2 regions of the Streptomyces sp. NPDC096048 genome follow, and region 2 is predicted to be linked to the other one. Evidence: predicted binding sites of a transcription regulator. Region 2 holds the regulator's gene; the other holds the start of a gene.

Region 1 (7,432 bases), on a different contig from region 2:
CCACGCGTCGTCGGCCGCCGACATCCCACCGCGCGGCTCCGCCCACATGGGTATGGGCGTCGTCGAGCACGACGGGCGGCACGGCACCCCCGTCCCGGGCGACGCCACCCAGACGGAGGGCGTCGACGTCTCCGGCCACCAGGGCAACGTCGCCTGGTCGACCCTGTGGAACAGCGGGGTCAAGTGGGCCTACGTCAAGGCAACCGAGGGGACGTACTACACCAACCCCTACTTCGCCCAGCAGTACAACGGCTCGTACAACGTCGGCATGATCCGCGGCGCCTACCACTTCGCCACCCCGGACACGACGAGCGGCGCCGCCCAGGCCAACTACTTCGTCGACCACGGCGGCGGCTGGTCCCGCGACGGCAAGACCCTGCCGGGCGCGCTGGACATCGAGTGGAACCCGTACGGGGCGACCTGCTACGGCAAGACGCAGAGCCAGATGGTCTCCTGGATCCGCGACTTCCTGAACACCTACAAGGCGCGCACCGGCCGCGACGCCGTGATCTACACGGCCACCAGCTGGTGGACCCAGTGCACCGGCAACTACGGCGGCTTCGCGGCCAACAACCCGCTGTGGATCGCCCGGTACGCCTCGACGGTGGGCACGCTGCCGGCCGGCTGGGGCTTCTACACGATGTGGCAGTACACCTCGTCCGGGCCGACGGTCGGGGACCACAACAAGTTCAACGGGGCCCTGGACCGCGTCCGGGCACTCGCGAACGGCTGACGGTCCCCCTATTTCTACGGGCGAAGGCCCGGGCCTCCCTCACGGGACCCGGGCCTTCGCCTCGTCCGGCCTTCGTCCGTCACGCCGCGACCGGAACCTCCGACTCCGCACCGTTCGTCGCCGGTGCGAGCGCCAGTTCCAGGACCTGGCGGACGTCGGTGACGGCGTGGACGTCGAGCTTGTCCAGCACCTCCGCCGGGACGTCGTCCAGGTCGGGCTCGTTGCGCTTGGGGATGATCACCGTGGTGACGCCCGCCCGGTGCGCCGCGAGCAGCTTCTGCTTGACCCCGCCGATCGGCAGCACGCGGCCGGTCAGCGAGACCTCGCCGGTCATCGCCACGTCGGTGCGGACCAGCCGCCCGGAGAGCAGGGAGGCCAGCGCCGTGGTCATCGTGATGCCGGCGCTCGGACCGTCCTTGGGGACCGCGCCCGCCGGGAAGTGGATGTGCACGCCCCGGTCCTTCAGGTCGGCCACCGGCAGCTCCAGCTCGGCACCGCGACTGCGCAGGAAGCTCAGCGCGATCTGCGCCGACTCCTTCATCACGTCGCCCAGCTGACCGGTCAGGGTCAGTCCCGCCGCGCCCGTCTCCGGGTCGGCCAGCGACGCCTCGACGTACAGCACGTCACCGCCGGCGCCGGTGACCGCGAGGCCCGTGGCCACGCCGGGCACCGAGGTGCGGCGCTCGGCCGGGTCCTGGGCCGACTCGGGCACGTGGTGCGGCCGGCCGATCAGGGCGCGCAGCTCGCCCTCGGTGACGGTGAAGGGCAGCTCCCGCTCGCCCAGTTCGTGCTGGGCCGCCACCTTGCGCAGCAGCCGGGCGATCGACCGCTCCAGGGTGCGCACGCCCGCCTCGCGGGTGTACTCGCCGGCCAGCTTGCGCAGCGCGCCCTCGTCGACCGTGACCTCGTCCTCGCCGAGCCCGGCGCGCTCCAGCTGGCGCGGGAGCAGGTGGTCACGGGCGATGACGATCTTCTCGTCCTCGGTGTAGCCGTCGAGGCGGACCAGCTCCATGCGGTCGAGCAGGGCCTCCGGGATGGCTTCCAGGACGTTGGCCGTGGCGAGGAACACGACGTCGGACAGGTCCAGCTCGACCTCCAGGTAGTGGTCCCGGAAGGTGTGGTTCTGCGCCGGGTCGAGGACTTCGAGCAGTGCGGCGGCCGGGTCGCCCCGGAAGTCGGAGCCCACCTTGTCGATCTCGTCGAGGAGCACGACCGGGTTCATGGACCCGGCCTCCTTGATCGCCCGCACGATCCGGCCGGGCAGCGCGCCGACGTACGTACGCCGGTGGCCGCGGATCTCGGCCTCGTCGCGGACGCCGCCGAGGGCGACGCGGACGAACTTCCGGCCCATCGCGTGGGCGACGGACTCGCCGAGCGAGGTCTTGCCGACGCCGGGCGGGCCCACCAGGGCCAGTACGGCACCGCCGCGCCGGCCGCCCACGACGCCGAGACCCCGGTCGCCGCGCCGCTTGCGCACGGCGAGGTACTCGGTGATGCGCTCCTTCACGTCCTCCAGGCCCGCGTGCTCGGCGTCGAGCACGGCCTGGGCGCCCTGGATGTCGTAGGCGTCCTCGGTGCGCTCGCTCCACGGCATCTCCAGAACCGTGTCGAGCCAGGTGCGGATCCAGGAGCCCTCGGGCGACTGGTCGGAGGACCGCTCCAGCTTGTCGACCTCCTTGAGGGCGGCCTCGCGGACCTTCTCGGGCAGGTCGGCGGCCTCGACGCGGGCGCGGTAGTCGTCGGACTCCTCGCCCTCCTGTTCGCCGTTCAGCTCGCGCAGCTCCTTGCGCACGGCTTCGAGCTGACGGCGCAGCAGGAACTCCCGCTGCTGCTTGTCGACGCCCTCCTGGACGTCCTTGGCGATGGTCTCGGCGACGTCCTGCTCGGCGAGGTGGTCCCGCAGCTGCTGGGCGGCCAGCCTGAGGCGGGCGACCGGGTCGGCGGTCTCCAGCAGCTCGACCTTCTGCTCGGTGGTGAGGAAGGGGGAGTAGCCGGAGTTGTCGGCGAGCGCGGAGACGTCGTCGATGGCCTGGACGCGGTCGACGACCTGCCAGGCGCCGCGCTTGCGCAGCCAGGCGGTGGCCAGCGCCTTGTACTCCTTCACCAGCTCGGCGACCTGGCCGGGCAGCGGCTCGGGCACGGTCTCGTCGACGCGGGAGCCCTCGACCCACAGCGCGGCGCCGGGGCCGGTGGTGCCGGCGCCGATGCTCACCCGGTGCCGGCCGCGGATCAGGGCGCCCGGGTCTCCGTCGGCGAGGCGGCCGACCTGCTCGACCGTGCCGAGGACGCCGGTCCCGGCGTAGGTGCCGTCGACGCGCGGGACGAGCAGGACCCGGGGCTTGCCGGGCTCGGACCTGGCAGCGGCCTGGGCGGCCTCCACCGCGGCCCGCACCTCGGCGTCGCTCAGGTCCAGGGGGACGACCATGCCGGGCAGGACCACTTCGTCATCGAGCGGCAGCACGGGCAGGGTGAGCGGTGTGAAGGCTTCGGACTCAGCAGCCATGATCTCCCCTTCGGCAGTCAAGTTGAGTTACATCGACTCAATGTAAGGGAGCCCTCGATTGTTCCCCGGGGGGTGTTCGCTCTGAGCGATCAAGAGCGGAGGCGAGGGCGGCGGCGACGGCGGAGGCGCTGCGGCCCCCATGCGGGAGCACGGCCGGACGCTCCGGCATTCCCTGCCAGGATGGGCCGATGCCCACCACATCCCACGACTCCTACGACATCCCCGAAGTACTGGACCGTCGCGAGGGCCCGCACGGCGAGGTCGTCCTGCGCCGGCACGGGGCACTGCTGCAGATCATCGCGAACGGCTGCTTCCTGATGGACACCTCCGACGGGCGTTCGGAGCGGCGGCTGGTCGACGCGGCGGCCGAAGCGCTCACCGCCTCCGGCGGACGGAGCGCGCCCCACCTGCTCATCGGCGGCCTCGGCGTCGGCTTCTCGCTCGCACACGCGGCCGCCGACCCTCGCTGGGGCCGGATCGCGGTCGTCGAGCGCGAGCGCGCCGTCATCGACTGGCACCGGGACGGACCGCTGGCCGCGCTGTCCGGCGGAGCGCTGGCCGATCCGCGCACGAGGATCGTGGAAGCGGATCTCCTGGAATACGTCAATGAGACATCCGACACGTACGACGCGCTCTGCCTCGACATCGACAACGGCCCCGGCTGGACCGTCACCGAGGGCAACGACGGGCTGTACGCGCCGGCCGGACTGGCGGGCTGCGCACGGTTGTTGAGGCCCGGCGGGGTGCTTGCCGTATGGTCTGCGCAGCCCTCTCCGGAATTCGAAGAAACCTTGCGTAATGCCGGGTTCCAGCAGGTGCGTACCGAAGAGATCCCCGTTGCCCGGGGCGTTCCGGACGTCGTCCACCTCGGCGTCGGGCCTGGATAGCAAAGGCGCGGCGACTCCCCGTACGCTGCTGCTCTGACGCGGATCATTCAAGCGTCAAGCGCAGCCATGGGATCACCCCACGGATTCCGGAAAGCACACTTCAGGGGCGGGCGATGGAGCAGACACAGACCTCCCACAACGGCACGGCGACGGCTACTCCGGGCGCACAGCGACGGGTGCTGGTGGTCGAGGACGACCAGACGATCGTGGACGCCATCGCGACCCGCCTGCGCGCCGAGGGGTTCCTGGTGCAGACGGCGGGTGACGGTCCGTCCGCGGTCGACACCGCCGAGGCCTGGCAGCCCGACCTGCTGATCCTCGACATCATGCTGCCGGGCTTCGACGGTCTTGAGGTCTGCCGGCGCGTCCAGGCCCAGCGCCCGGTGCCGGTGATGATGCTCACCGCGCGCGACGACGAGACGGACATGCTGGTCGGGCTCGGCGTGGGCGCCGACGACTACATGACCAAGCCGTTCTCCATGCGCGAGCTGGCGGCGCGCGTGCACGTGCTGCTGCGCCGGGTGGAGCGGGCCGTGGTGGCCGCCTCCACGCCGCGCAGCGGCATCCTCCGCCTCGGCGAACTGGAGATCGACCACGCGCAGCGCCGGGTGCGGGTGCGCAGCGAGGACGTGCACCTCACCCCCACCGAGTTCGACCTGCTGGTCTGCCTGGCGAACACCCCGCGCGCGGTGCTCTCCCGTGAGCAGCTGCTGGCCGAGGTGTGGGACTGGGCGGACGCCTCCGGCACCCGGACCGTGGACAGCCACATCAAGGCGCTCCGCCGCAAGATCGGGGCCGAGCGCATCCGCACGGTGCACGGCGTGGGCTACGCGCTGGAGACACCTGCGCCATGAGCCGAGGACGGGAGGCCGCACGGAGGAGCCCCGGCCCCCGGAGCACCGGGGAACCCTGGGGCGGCGTACGCCCGTTCTCGATCAAGACCAAGCTGGGCGCGCTGGTCGTCACGTCGGTGCTGATCACCACCGGTCTCTCGGTGATAGCGGTGCACACCAAGACGGAGCTGCGCTTCATCACGGTCTTCTCGATGATCGCCACGCTGCTGATCACGCAGTTCGTGGCGCACTCGCTGACCGCGCCGCTGGACGAGATGAACGCGGTGGCCCGGTCCATCTCGCACGGCGACTACACGCGCCGGGTGCGCGAGAACCGCCGCGACGAGCTGGGCGACCTGGCCGTCACCATCAACCGCATGGCCGACGACCTGGAGGCCCAGGACCTCCAGCGCAAGGAGCTGGTGGCGAACGTCTCGCACGAGCTGCGCACCCCGATCGCGGGCCTGCGCGCGGTGCTGGAGAACATCGTCGACGGCGTCACCGAGGCCGACCCGGAGACCATGCGCACGGCGCTCGGGCAGACCGAGCGGCTCGGCCGGCTGGTGGAGACGCTGCTGGACCTCTCCCGCCTGGACAACGGCGTCATACCGCTGCGCAAGCGGCGCTTCGAGGTGTGGCCGTACCTGTCCGGCGTACTGAAGGAGGCCAACATGGTCGCTTCGGCGCGCGCGGGCCTCGCGTCCGGCTCCGGCAACCACACCCGCACCGACGTGCATCTGGCCCTCGACGTCTTCCCGCCGGAGCTGACCGCGCACGCCGACCCCGAGCGCATCCACCAGGTCGTCGCCAACCTCATCGACAACGCGGTCAAGCACAGCCCGCCGCACGGCCGGGTGACGGTCAGGGCGCGGCGCGGGGAGCTGCCGGAGTCGCTGGAGCTGGAGGTTCTCGACGAGGGCCCCGGCATTCCGCGTTCGGAGTGGCGCCGGGTGTTCGAGCGGTTCAACCGGGGTTCGGTGTCCCGGCCGCACGGTCCGGGCAGCGACGGCGGCACCGGGCTCGGCCTGGCGATCGCACGCTGGGCGGTGGATCTGCACGGCGGCCGGATCGGCGTGGCCGAATCCGAGCGGGGCTGCCGAATCCTGATCACCCTTCCGGGCCTGCCGTCGGCGTCGAGTTGACGTAGGGTTCGAAGCGGAGCGTCAAGATCCACTGCGTCCGCGCTGGCGGACACGTGTGATCAGGCACAGGCCCGCGTTTTCTCCGCGCCGGGTCCCGGTCTCCCCTTCCCACGCACAGCAGAACCTCGCTTGTTTCCCGCCATTTCCAGCGCCGAAACGCGGTCCGCGATGTGACTTACGCGACGATGAACGGGCCCGGTCTGACCTTCCGGGTCCAGGAGGCGTAGCCTTGATTCCCGCTGTCCACCATCTTGTGAAGAAGCGGAAGAGGGCGGTTCTCGCCGTGTCGCCACAGTCCCCCAGTAACTCGAGCATCTCGACCGACACCGACCAAGCGGGCAACGCGGGCAAGAACCCCGCGGCCGCGTTCGGTGCCAATGAATGGCTCGTCGACGAGATCTATCAGCAGTACCTCCAGGATCCGAATTCCGTTGACCGAGCCTGGTGGGACTTCTTCGCCGACTACAAGCCAGGAGCGGCCGCGGCCCAGTCCGCCTCCGGTGCCGCGAGCACGGACTCCGGAAGCGCGCCCCAGGCCGCCCCCGCGCCGCGGGCGCAGCAGCAGGCTCCCGCCCCGGCCCAGCCGGCTTCCCAGCCGGCCGCCGCACCCGCGAGGCCGGCCGCGCAGCCCGCCGCTGCCGCCCCGGCGGCTCCGGCCGCCGAGCCGGCCCCGGCCAAGCCCGCCGCCAAGCCGCAGGCGAAGGCCGCCGCGCCCGCCAAGGACGCCACCGCCACGGAGGGGCCCGCGGGCCCCGAGATGGTGACGCTGCGCGGCCCGGCCGCCGCGGTCGCGAAGAACATGAACGCCTCGCTGGAGCTGCCCACGGCCACGTCCGTGCGCGCGGTCCCGGTGAAGCTGCTGTTCGACAACCGCATCGTCATCAACAACCACCTCAAGCGCGCCCGGGGCGGGAAGATCTCCTTCACGCACCTGATCGGCTACGCGATGGTGCAGGCCATCAAGGCCATGCCGACGATGAACTACGCGTTCGGCGAGAAGGACGGCAAGCCGACGCTCATCAAGCCGGCCCACGTCAACCTCGGCCTCGCCATCGACCTGGTCAAGCCCAACGGCGACCGCCAGCTGGTCGTCGCGGCGATCAAGAAGGCCGAGACGCTGAACTTCTTCGAGTTCTGGCAGGCCTACGAGGACATCGTCCGCCGCGCCCGCGACGGCAAGCTGACGATGGACGACTTCTCCGGCGTCACGGTCTCCCTGACCAACCCGGGCGGCCTCGGCACCGTCCACTCGGTGCCGCGCCTGATGCCCGGCCAGGCCGTCATCATGGGCGTCGGCTCGATGGACTACCCGGCGGAGTTCCAGGGCACCAGCC
Region 2 (7,432 bases):
GACGCCGAGTCCTACCTGGGCGAGAAGGTGACCGACGCGGTCATCACCGTCCCGGCGTACTTCAACGACGCCGAGCGCCAGGCCACCAAGGAGGCCGGTGAGATCGCGGGCCTCAACGTCCTGCGCATCGTCAACGAGCCGACGGCCGCCGCGCTGGCGTACGGCCTCGACAAGGACGAGCAGATCATCCTCGTCTTCGACCTCGGTGGCGGTACGTTCGACGTCTCGCTGCTGGAGATCGGCGACGGCGTCGTCGAGGTGAAGGCCACCAACGGTGACAACCACCTCGGTGGTGACGACTGGGACCAGCGCGTCGTCGACTACCTGGTCAAGCAGTTCCAGTCCGGCCACGGCGTGGACCTGGGCAAGGACAAGATGGCCCTCCAGCGCCTGCGCGAGGCCGCCGAGAAGGCCAAGATCGAGCTGTCCTCGTCCACCGAGACCTCGATCAACCTGCCCTACATCACGGCCTCCGCCGAGGGCCCGCTGCACCTGGACGAGAAGCTCACCCGCGCCCAGTTCCAGCAGCTGACGTCCGACCTGCTGGAGCGCTGCAAGACGCCGTTCCACAACGTCATCAAGGACGCCGGCATCCAGCTGTCCGAGATCGACCACGTCGTGCTCGTCGGTGGCTCCACCCGTATGCCCGCCGTCGCCGAGCTCGTCAAGGAGCTGACCGGCGGCAAGGACGCCAACAAGGGCGTCAACCCGGACGAGGTCGTCGCCATCGGCGCCGCCCTGCAGGCCGGTGTCCTCAAGGGCGAGGTCAAGGACGTCCTGCTCCTCGACGTCACCCCGCTGTCCCTCGGTATCGAGACCAAGGGCGGCATCATGACCAAGCTCATCGAGCGGAACACGACGATCCCGACGAAGCGTTCGGAGATCTTCACCACCGCCGAGGACAACCAGCCCTCCGTGCAGATCCAGGTCTACCAGGGCGAGCGCGAGATCGCGGCGTACAACAAGAAGCTCGGTATGTTCGAGCTGACCGGTCTGCCCCCGGCGCCCCGCGGCGTCCCGCAGATCGAGGTCGCCTTCGACATCGACGCCAACGGCATCATGCACGTCACGGCGAAGGACCTCGGCACCGGCAAGGAGCAGAAGATGACCGTCACCGGCGGCTCCTCGCTGCCGAAGGACGAGGTCGACCGGATGCGCCAGGAGGCCGAGAAGTACGCGGAGGAGGACCACGCCCGCCGCGAGGCCGCCGAGTCCCGCAACCAGGGCGAGCAGCTCGTCTACCAGACGGAGAAGTTCCTCAAGGACAACGAGGACAAGGTCCCGGGCGAGATCAAGACGGAGGTCGAGGAGGCCGTCGCCGAGCTGAAGGAGAAGCTCAAGGGCGAGGACACCGCCGAGATCCGCACCGCCACGGAGAAGGTCGCCGCCGTCTCGCAGAAGCTGGGCTCGGCCATGTACGCCGACGCCCAGGGCGCGCAGGCCGCCGGCGGCGAGGCCCCGGGTGCCGGTGCCGACGCCGGTGACAAGGCCGACGACGATGTGGTCGACGCCGAGATCGTCGACGACGAGCGCAAGGACGGTGCCGCGTGACGGAGGAGACCCCGGGTTTCGAGGAGAAGCCCGACGTCCCCTCCGGCGCCACCCCTGACGACGCCGAGCCGAAGGCCGCCGCTCCCTCTTCGGAGGAGGGCGCGGCCCCGGCCGGGGACGCGAGTGAGAACGCGGGCCTGGTGGCCCAGCTGGACCAGGTGCGCACGGCGCTGAACGAGCGCACGGCGGACCTCCAGCGACTCCAGGCCGAGTACCAGAACTACCGCCGCCGCGTCGAGCGGGACCGCGTCGCGGTCAAGGAGGTCGCCGTCGCGAACCTCCTGTCCGAGCTGCTTCCCGTACTCGACGACATCGGCCGCGCGCGGGAGCACGGCGAACTCGTCGGCGGCTTCAAGTCGGTCGCGGAGTCGCTGGAGACGACCATCGCCAAGATGGGCCTCCAGCAGTTCGGCAAGGAGGGCGAGCCCTTCGACCCGACGATCCACGAGGCCCTGATGCACTCGTACGCGCCGGACGTCACCGAGACGACGTGCGTGGCGATTCTGCAGCCGGGGTACCGGATCGGCGAGCGCACCATCCGCCCCGCGCGGGTGGCGGTGGCCGAGCCGCAGCCGGGTGCGCAGGCGGCCAAGCCGGAGGAGAACACCGAGGCGCAGGCCGACTCCGCGGAGAACAAGGAGAGCGGTGGCCCGGAGGAGGGCTGACGTCACGGGTAAGCACACGTACGCAGGAGAGGAGGGACGTCGGGGATGAGCACCAAGGACTTCATCGAGAAGGATTACTACAAGGTCCTCGGCGTCCCCAAGGACGCCACCGAGGCCGAGATCAAGAAGGCGTACCGGAAGCTCGCCCGCGAGTACCACCCGGACGCCAACAAGGGAAACGTCAAGGCGGAGGAGCGCTTCAAGGAGATCTCCGAGGCCAACGACATCCTCGGTGACGCCAAGAAGCGCAAGGAGTACGACGAGGCCCGCAGCCTCTTCGGCAACGGCGGTTTCCGTCCGGGGCCGGGCGCGGGCGGCGGCGGCACCTTCAACTTCGACCTGGGCGACCTCTTCGGAGGCGGTGCCCCGGGCGGCGGCCAGGGAGGGGCCGGCGGCTTCGGCGGCGGGCTCGGCGACGTCTTCGGCGGCCTGTTCAACCGCACCGGCGCCGGCGGCCCCGGCACCGGCACGCGGACCCAGCCGAGGCGCGGCCAGGACATCGAGTCCGAGGTCACCCTGAGCTTCACCGAGGCCATCGAGGGCGCGACGGTCCCGCTGCGGATGTCCTCGCAGGCACCCTGCAAGGCCTGTTCGGGCACCGGCGACAAGAACGGCACACCGCGCGTGTGCCCGACCTGCGTCGGCACCGGGCAGGTCGCCCGGGGCTCGGGCGGTGGCTTCTCGCTCACCGACCCGTGCCCGGACTGCAAGGGCCGCGGCCTGATCGCGGAGGACCCCTGCGACGTCTGCAAGGGCTCCGGGCGGGCCAAGTCCTCCCGGACGATGCAGGTCCGCATCCCGGCCGGGGTGTCGGACGGGCAGCGCATCCGGCTGCGAGGCAAGGGCACGCCGGGTGAGCGGGGCGGTCCGGCGGGCGACCTGTACGTGGTCGTGCACGTCAAGGAACACCCCGTCTTCGGCCGCAAGGGCGACAACCTCACCGTCACCGTCCCGGTGACGTACGCCGAGGCAGCCCTCGGCGGCGAGGTCCGGGTCCCGACGCTGGGCGGCCCGCCCGTCACGCTGAAGCTGCCGGCCGGCACCCCGGGCGGCCGCACCATGCGCGCCAGGGGCAAGGGCGCGGTCCGCAAGGACGGCACCCGCGGCGACCTCCTGGTCACCGTCGAGGTGAGTGTTCCGAAGGACCTGACGGGGAAGGCTCGTGATGCGCTGGAGGCGTATCGCGAGGCGACCGCGGACGAGGATCCGCGGGCGGAGCTGTTCCAGGCCGCGAAGGGAGCTTGACGGAGATGGACGGTCGTCGACGCAATCCGTATGAACTGACCGAGGACACCCCGGTCTACGTCATCTCGGTGGCGGCCCAGCTCTCCGGCCTGCACCCGCAGACCCTGCGCCAGTACGACCGCCTCGGCCTGGTCTCCCCGGACCGCACGGCCGGCCGCGGCCGGCGCTACTCGGCCCGTGACATCGAACTGCTCCGCACGGTGCAGCAGTTGTCGCAGGACGAGGGCATCAACCTGGCCGGAATCAAGCGCATCATCGAACTGGAGAACCAGGTCGCCGCGCTCCAGGCCCGCATGGCGGAGCTGCAGGACGCCCTCGACGGCGCGGCCACGGCGATGCGCCAGCGGGAGGCGGCGGTACACGCCTCGTACCGCCGCGACCTGGTCCCGTACCAGGAGGTACAGCAGACCAGCGCCCTGGTGGTGTGGCGGCCCAAGCGGCACGGCCAGTCCTCGGACTGACCGGCCGCCCCAGGCAGAACGGCGACGACGGGCCCGGAGGTTCCTCCGATTCCACCCGACCCTCCGGGCCGGTTCGCAACGTTGCTGTCTCATTGGTCTAGTACTTCTTGACGATTTCGTGAAGACAGCGTTGGCTTCCCTCACCTGGGTCACCACAACACCCGTGTGTCGGAAGGTAAGCGCAGTGAACAGCCGTGCCCGTCGTATCGCCATATCCGTGGCCGCGTCCATGATGACCTTCTCGCTGGCCTCCTGTGGTGTGCTGGGCGCGTCGGAGAGCAGTGACGAGGCGAGTCCGACCAAGGGCAACGACATCACTGTCGGGCTGCTCCTGCCGGAGAAGGCGAACACGCGCTACGAGCAGTTCGACTACCCCTACTTCAAGGCGAAGGTCGCCGACCTCACGCGCGACCAGGGCAACGTCAAGTACGCCAACGCCGAGGCGAACGCCTCGAAGCAGACCGACCAGATGCAGCAGATGATCGACGACCAGGTCGACGTGATCGTCCTGGACGCGGTCGACGCGAAGTCCATCGGCGACAGCGTGCGGCAGGCCAAGGACGCCGGCATCCCCGTCATCGCCTACGACCGGCTGGCCGAGGGCCCGATCGACGCCTACATCTCCTTCGACAACGAACTGGTCGGCGAGGTCCAGGGCCGCTCCCTCATCGAGGCGCTCGGCGGCGACGCGGACAGCTCCGACAAGATCGTCATGATAAACGGCTCGCCCACCGACCCGAACGCGAAGCAGTTCAAGGCGGGCGCGACGTCCGAGCTGAACGGCAAGGTGACCATCGCCCAGTCCTTCGACACCAAGGACTGGAAGCCGGAGAACGCCGAGGCGAACATGGCCGAGGCGATCGGGAAGATCGGCAAGGACAACATCGCGGGCGTCTACTCCGCCAACGACGGCATGGCGGGCGGCGTCATCAAGGCCCTGGAGGACGCGGGCGTCACCGACCTGCCGCCGATCACCGGCCAGGACGCGGAGCTCGCGGCGGTGCAGCGCATCGTCACCGGCGAGCAGTACATGAGCGTGTACAAGTCCTACCCGCAGGAGGCCGAGAACGCCGCGGAGCTGGCCGTGGCGCGGGTCCAGGGCCGGGACATCCAGTTCGACGCGCTCGCCCGCGACAAGGTCGACAGCCCCACCCACAAGGGCATCCCCGCGCAGCTCGTCCCCGTCGTCGCCCTGACCCAGGACAACATCGAGCAGACCGTCATCGAGGACGGCTTCTACAAGGTCTCCGACATCTGCACGGCCAAGTACGCGGCGGCCTGCGCGGAGATCGGGCTGAAGTAGCCCGGTCCCTCCCCCGACAGGGCGGGGGACGCCGGCATACCCCCCGACGGGTGGATTCTCCGATCGATCGCCCCAGAGCAGTCTTGGAGTCACCGGAACCGCGCAGTTCTCTCCCGCGCGGTTCCCTCCCGGCTGCCCACCGCGGTCCGGGAACTCCGTCAGACGAGGGGACGCAGTTAAGTGAACGTCAGAATCGCACGACGGCTGGGGGTCGGGGCCATCGCCGCTCTGGCCCTGAGCACGGCGACGCCTGCCTTCGCATACGAGATCGGCCCGCACTCCTACAGCGGCGAGCTCCGGTTCTGGACCGAGGGCAACCGGTCGATCATGAACATCAAGGACACGGGTTCGAGCCACTGGGTGAAAGCGGAGTACTACCGCGTGGCCCACTCGGGCACCAAGCTGACGCTGTGGAACAAGAACGGCCCGAACGGCCCGTCCGACAACGACGGCAACAGGGGCACCGTCGAGAGCGGTAAGCACTCAGAGATCTACAAGGCCCGTGGCACGGTCGCGCGCAATAACCTGCCTGACTGGCACACCAGTTGGTACTCCGACTGACGAGATTCGCTCGCGCAGTTCGACCACAGCCTGACCGAGAGGCCCACCGGCCTCTCGGTCAGGCATGCGTTGTCCACGTCGTCCACATCGAGTGATCCCCCCGACCAAGGGAGCTCCGCGTGACCTCAACCCCCGCCCCACCCGTCCTGCGGCTGAGCGAGGTGGTCTACGGCGTGTCAGGCCGAAGCCTGCTCGCCGGTGCCGATCTCACCGTCCCGGCGGGGACTTCCGTCTCCGTGATGGGACCCTCCGGAAGCGGCAAGTCCACCCTCTTGATGTGCGTCATGGGGCTGCTCCGCCCACAGTCGGGGCGCGTCGAGGTCGTGGGACAGGACGTGACCCGGCTGTCCGCGCGGGCCCTCGCCGCCCACCGGCGGCGGCACGTCGGCATGGTCTTCCAGTTCGGCGAGCTCCTCCCCGAGCTCACCCCGGTGGAGAACGTGATGATCGCGAGCCTGCTGGCCGGCGAAGCGGTCGCCGAGGCCCGCTCCCGGGCCGAGTCGCTGCTCACCCGCCTCGGGGTCCCCGGGGCCACTGCCACGGGGGACCTGTCCGGCGGAGAGAGGCAGCGCCTTGCCGTGGGCCGTGCCCTTATCAACACGCCTGAACTACTGCTGGCGGACGAGCCGACAGGAGCACTGGACGGCGAGCAGCGGGAAGCCGTGGCCGACCTGCTGTTCAGCACTCCGCAGGAACACGGGTGCGCCCTGGTGGTGGTGACGCACGACCCGATGGTGGCCGGCCGCGCCGACGTGCGGCTGCATCTGCATGAGGGCCGCTTGGTCCAGTCCCAGGAGGCGCGGTGAACGGCGGCAGCCTGCGGTCGCGGCTCCTGCGCATGGGACGGGCCGCGTCCCGGTCGGCCGAAGCAGGCCGCATCCGCTACTTCGCGTTGTTCACCGCGACCACCGTGGCGGTCCTCGCCGTCTGCGGGTTCCTGCTCGCCGTGTCCTCTTTCGACGGGCGCACCGAGCGCAGTCAGGCCCGTTGGCCGCAAGTCACCGACACCGGCTCCGCCACACTGCTGTGGCGGGCGACGCTGGCGAATGTCGACGACCGCCAGTACGACGTGATTTACATAGAGCCTCTCACCGCTGACGCACCTCTGCCGCCCGGTCTGAGCCAGTGGCCGAGTCCCGGTGAGGCCGTGCTCTCCCCAGCGCTGGAGGCAGTCGGACCTCAGGTGCGCGGCGAGTACGGACGCGCGGTGGGCACCATTGCCCCGGACGGCCTGGAGTCGCCGAGCGAGTACTTCGCGTACGTACGGCCTACGGCCGAACGGCTGGACCCGGAGGGGATGACCAAGGCGTCGGGATTCGGCGTCTCCTGGACGCCGTCGCTCGGGGAGCACATGTACAACTTCGGGCCGAAGGAGTTCCACTGGGCCTACCTGGCGCTGGTGGGTCTCCCGGCCGGACTGTTCGTCGTGATCGCCGCCCGGGTCGGCGCCGCGCCCCGGGACCGCCGGACCGCGATCCTGACCGCGCTGGGCGCATCAGGAGGGGCCCGGGCCTGGTTCACGGTGGGCGAGGCGTTCCTGCCCGTGACCCTCGGCGCGTCGACGGCGGCGGTGGCCGTTGCTCCCGTACTCCTCACCGACGTACCGCTGCCGGTCGTCGACTTCGTGCTGTACGCCCCCGACGCCC

Evidence for each region. The regulator HspR, encoded in region 2, represses chaperone genes until heat shock. The targets are predictions, from matches to a motif close to TTGAGNNNNNNNNNCTCAA.
Region 1: a site for HspR is predicted at 3,259-3,277, ahead of lon (endopeptidase La). Genes of this name have one in related genera too.

What each region holds. Positions count from the first base shown of each region.
Region 1 is NZ_JBIWGG010000001.1:808,200-815,631, reverse strand. Features, by position in the region: gene ACIQ6R_RS03890 (lysozyme) at 1-733, shown strand, start outside; gene lon (endopeptidase La) at 813-3,236, opposite strand; gene ACIQ6R_RS03880 (spermidine synthase) at 3,425-4,123, shown strand; gene ACIQ6R_RS03875 (response regulator transcription factor) at 4,237-4,977, shown strand; gene ACIQ6R_RS03870 (sensor histidine kinase) at 4,974-6,098, shown strand; gene ACIQ6R_RS03865 (multifunctional oxoglutarate decarboxylase/oxoglutarate dehydrogenase thiamine pyrophosphate-binding subunit/dihydrolipoyllysine-residue succinyltransferase subunit) at 6,382-7,432, shown strand, end outside.
Region 2 is NZ_JBIWGG010000007.1:426,142-433,573, forward strand. Features, by position in the region: gene dnaK (molecular chaperone DnaK) at 1-1,551, shown strand, start outside; gene grpE (nucleotide exchange factor GrpE) at 1,548-2,216, shown strand; gene dnaJ (molecular chaperone DnaJ) at 2,262-3,461, shown strand; gene ACIQ6R_RS21950 (heat shock protein transcriptional repressor HspR) at 3,467-3,922, shown strand; gene ACIQ6R_RS21955 (sugar ABC transporter substrate-binding protein) at 4,107-5,225, shown strand; gene ACIQ6R_RS21960 (hypothetical protein) at 5,406-5,786, shown strand; gene ACIQ6R_RS21965 (ABC transporter ATP-binding protein) at 5,906-6,592, shown strand; gene ACIQ6R_RS21970 (hypothetical protein) at 6,589-7,432, shown strand, end outside.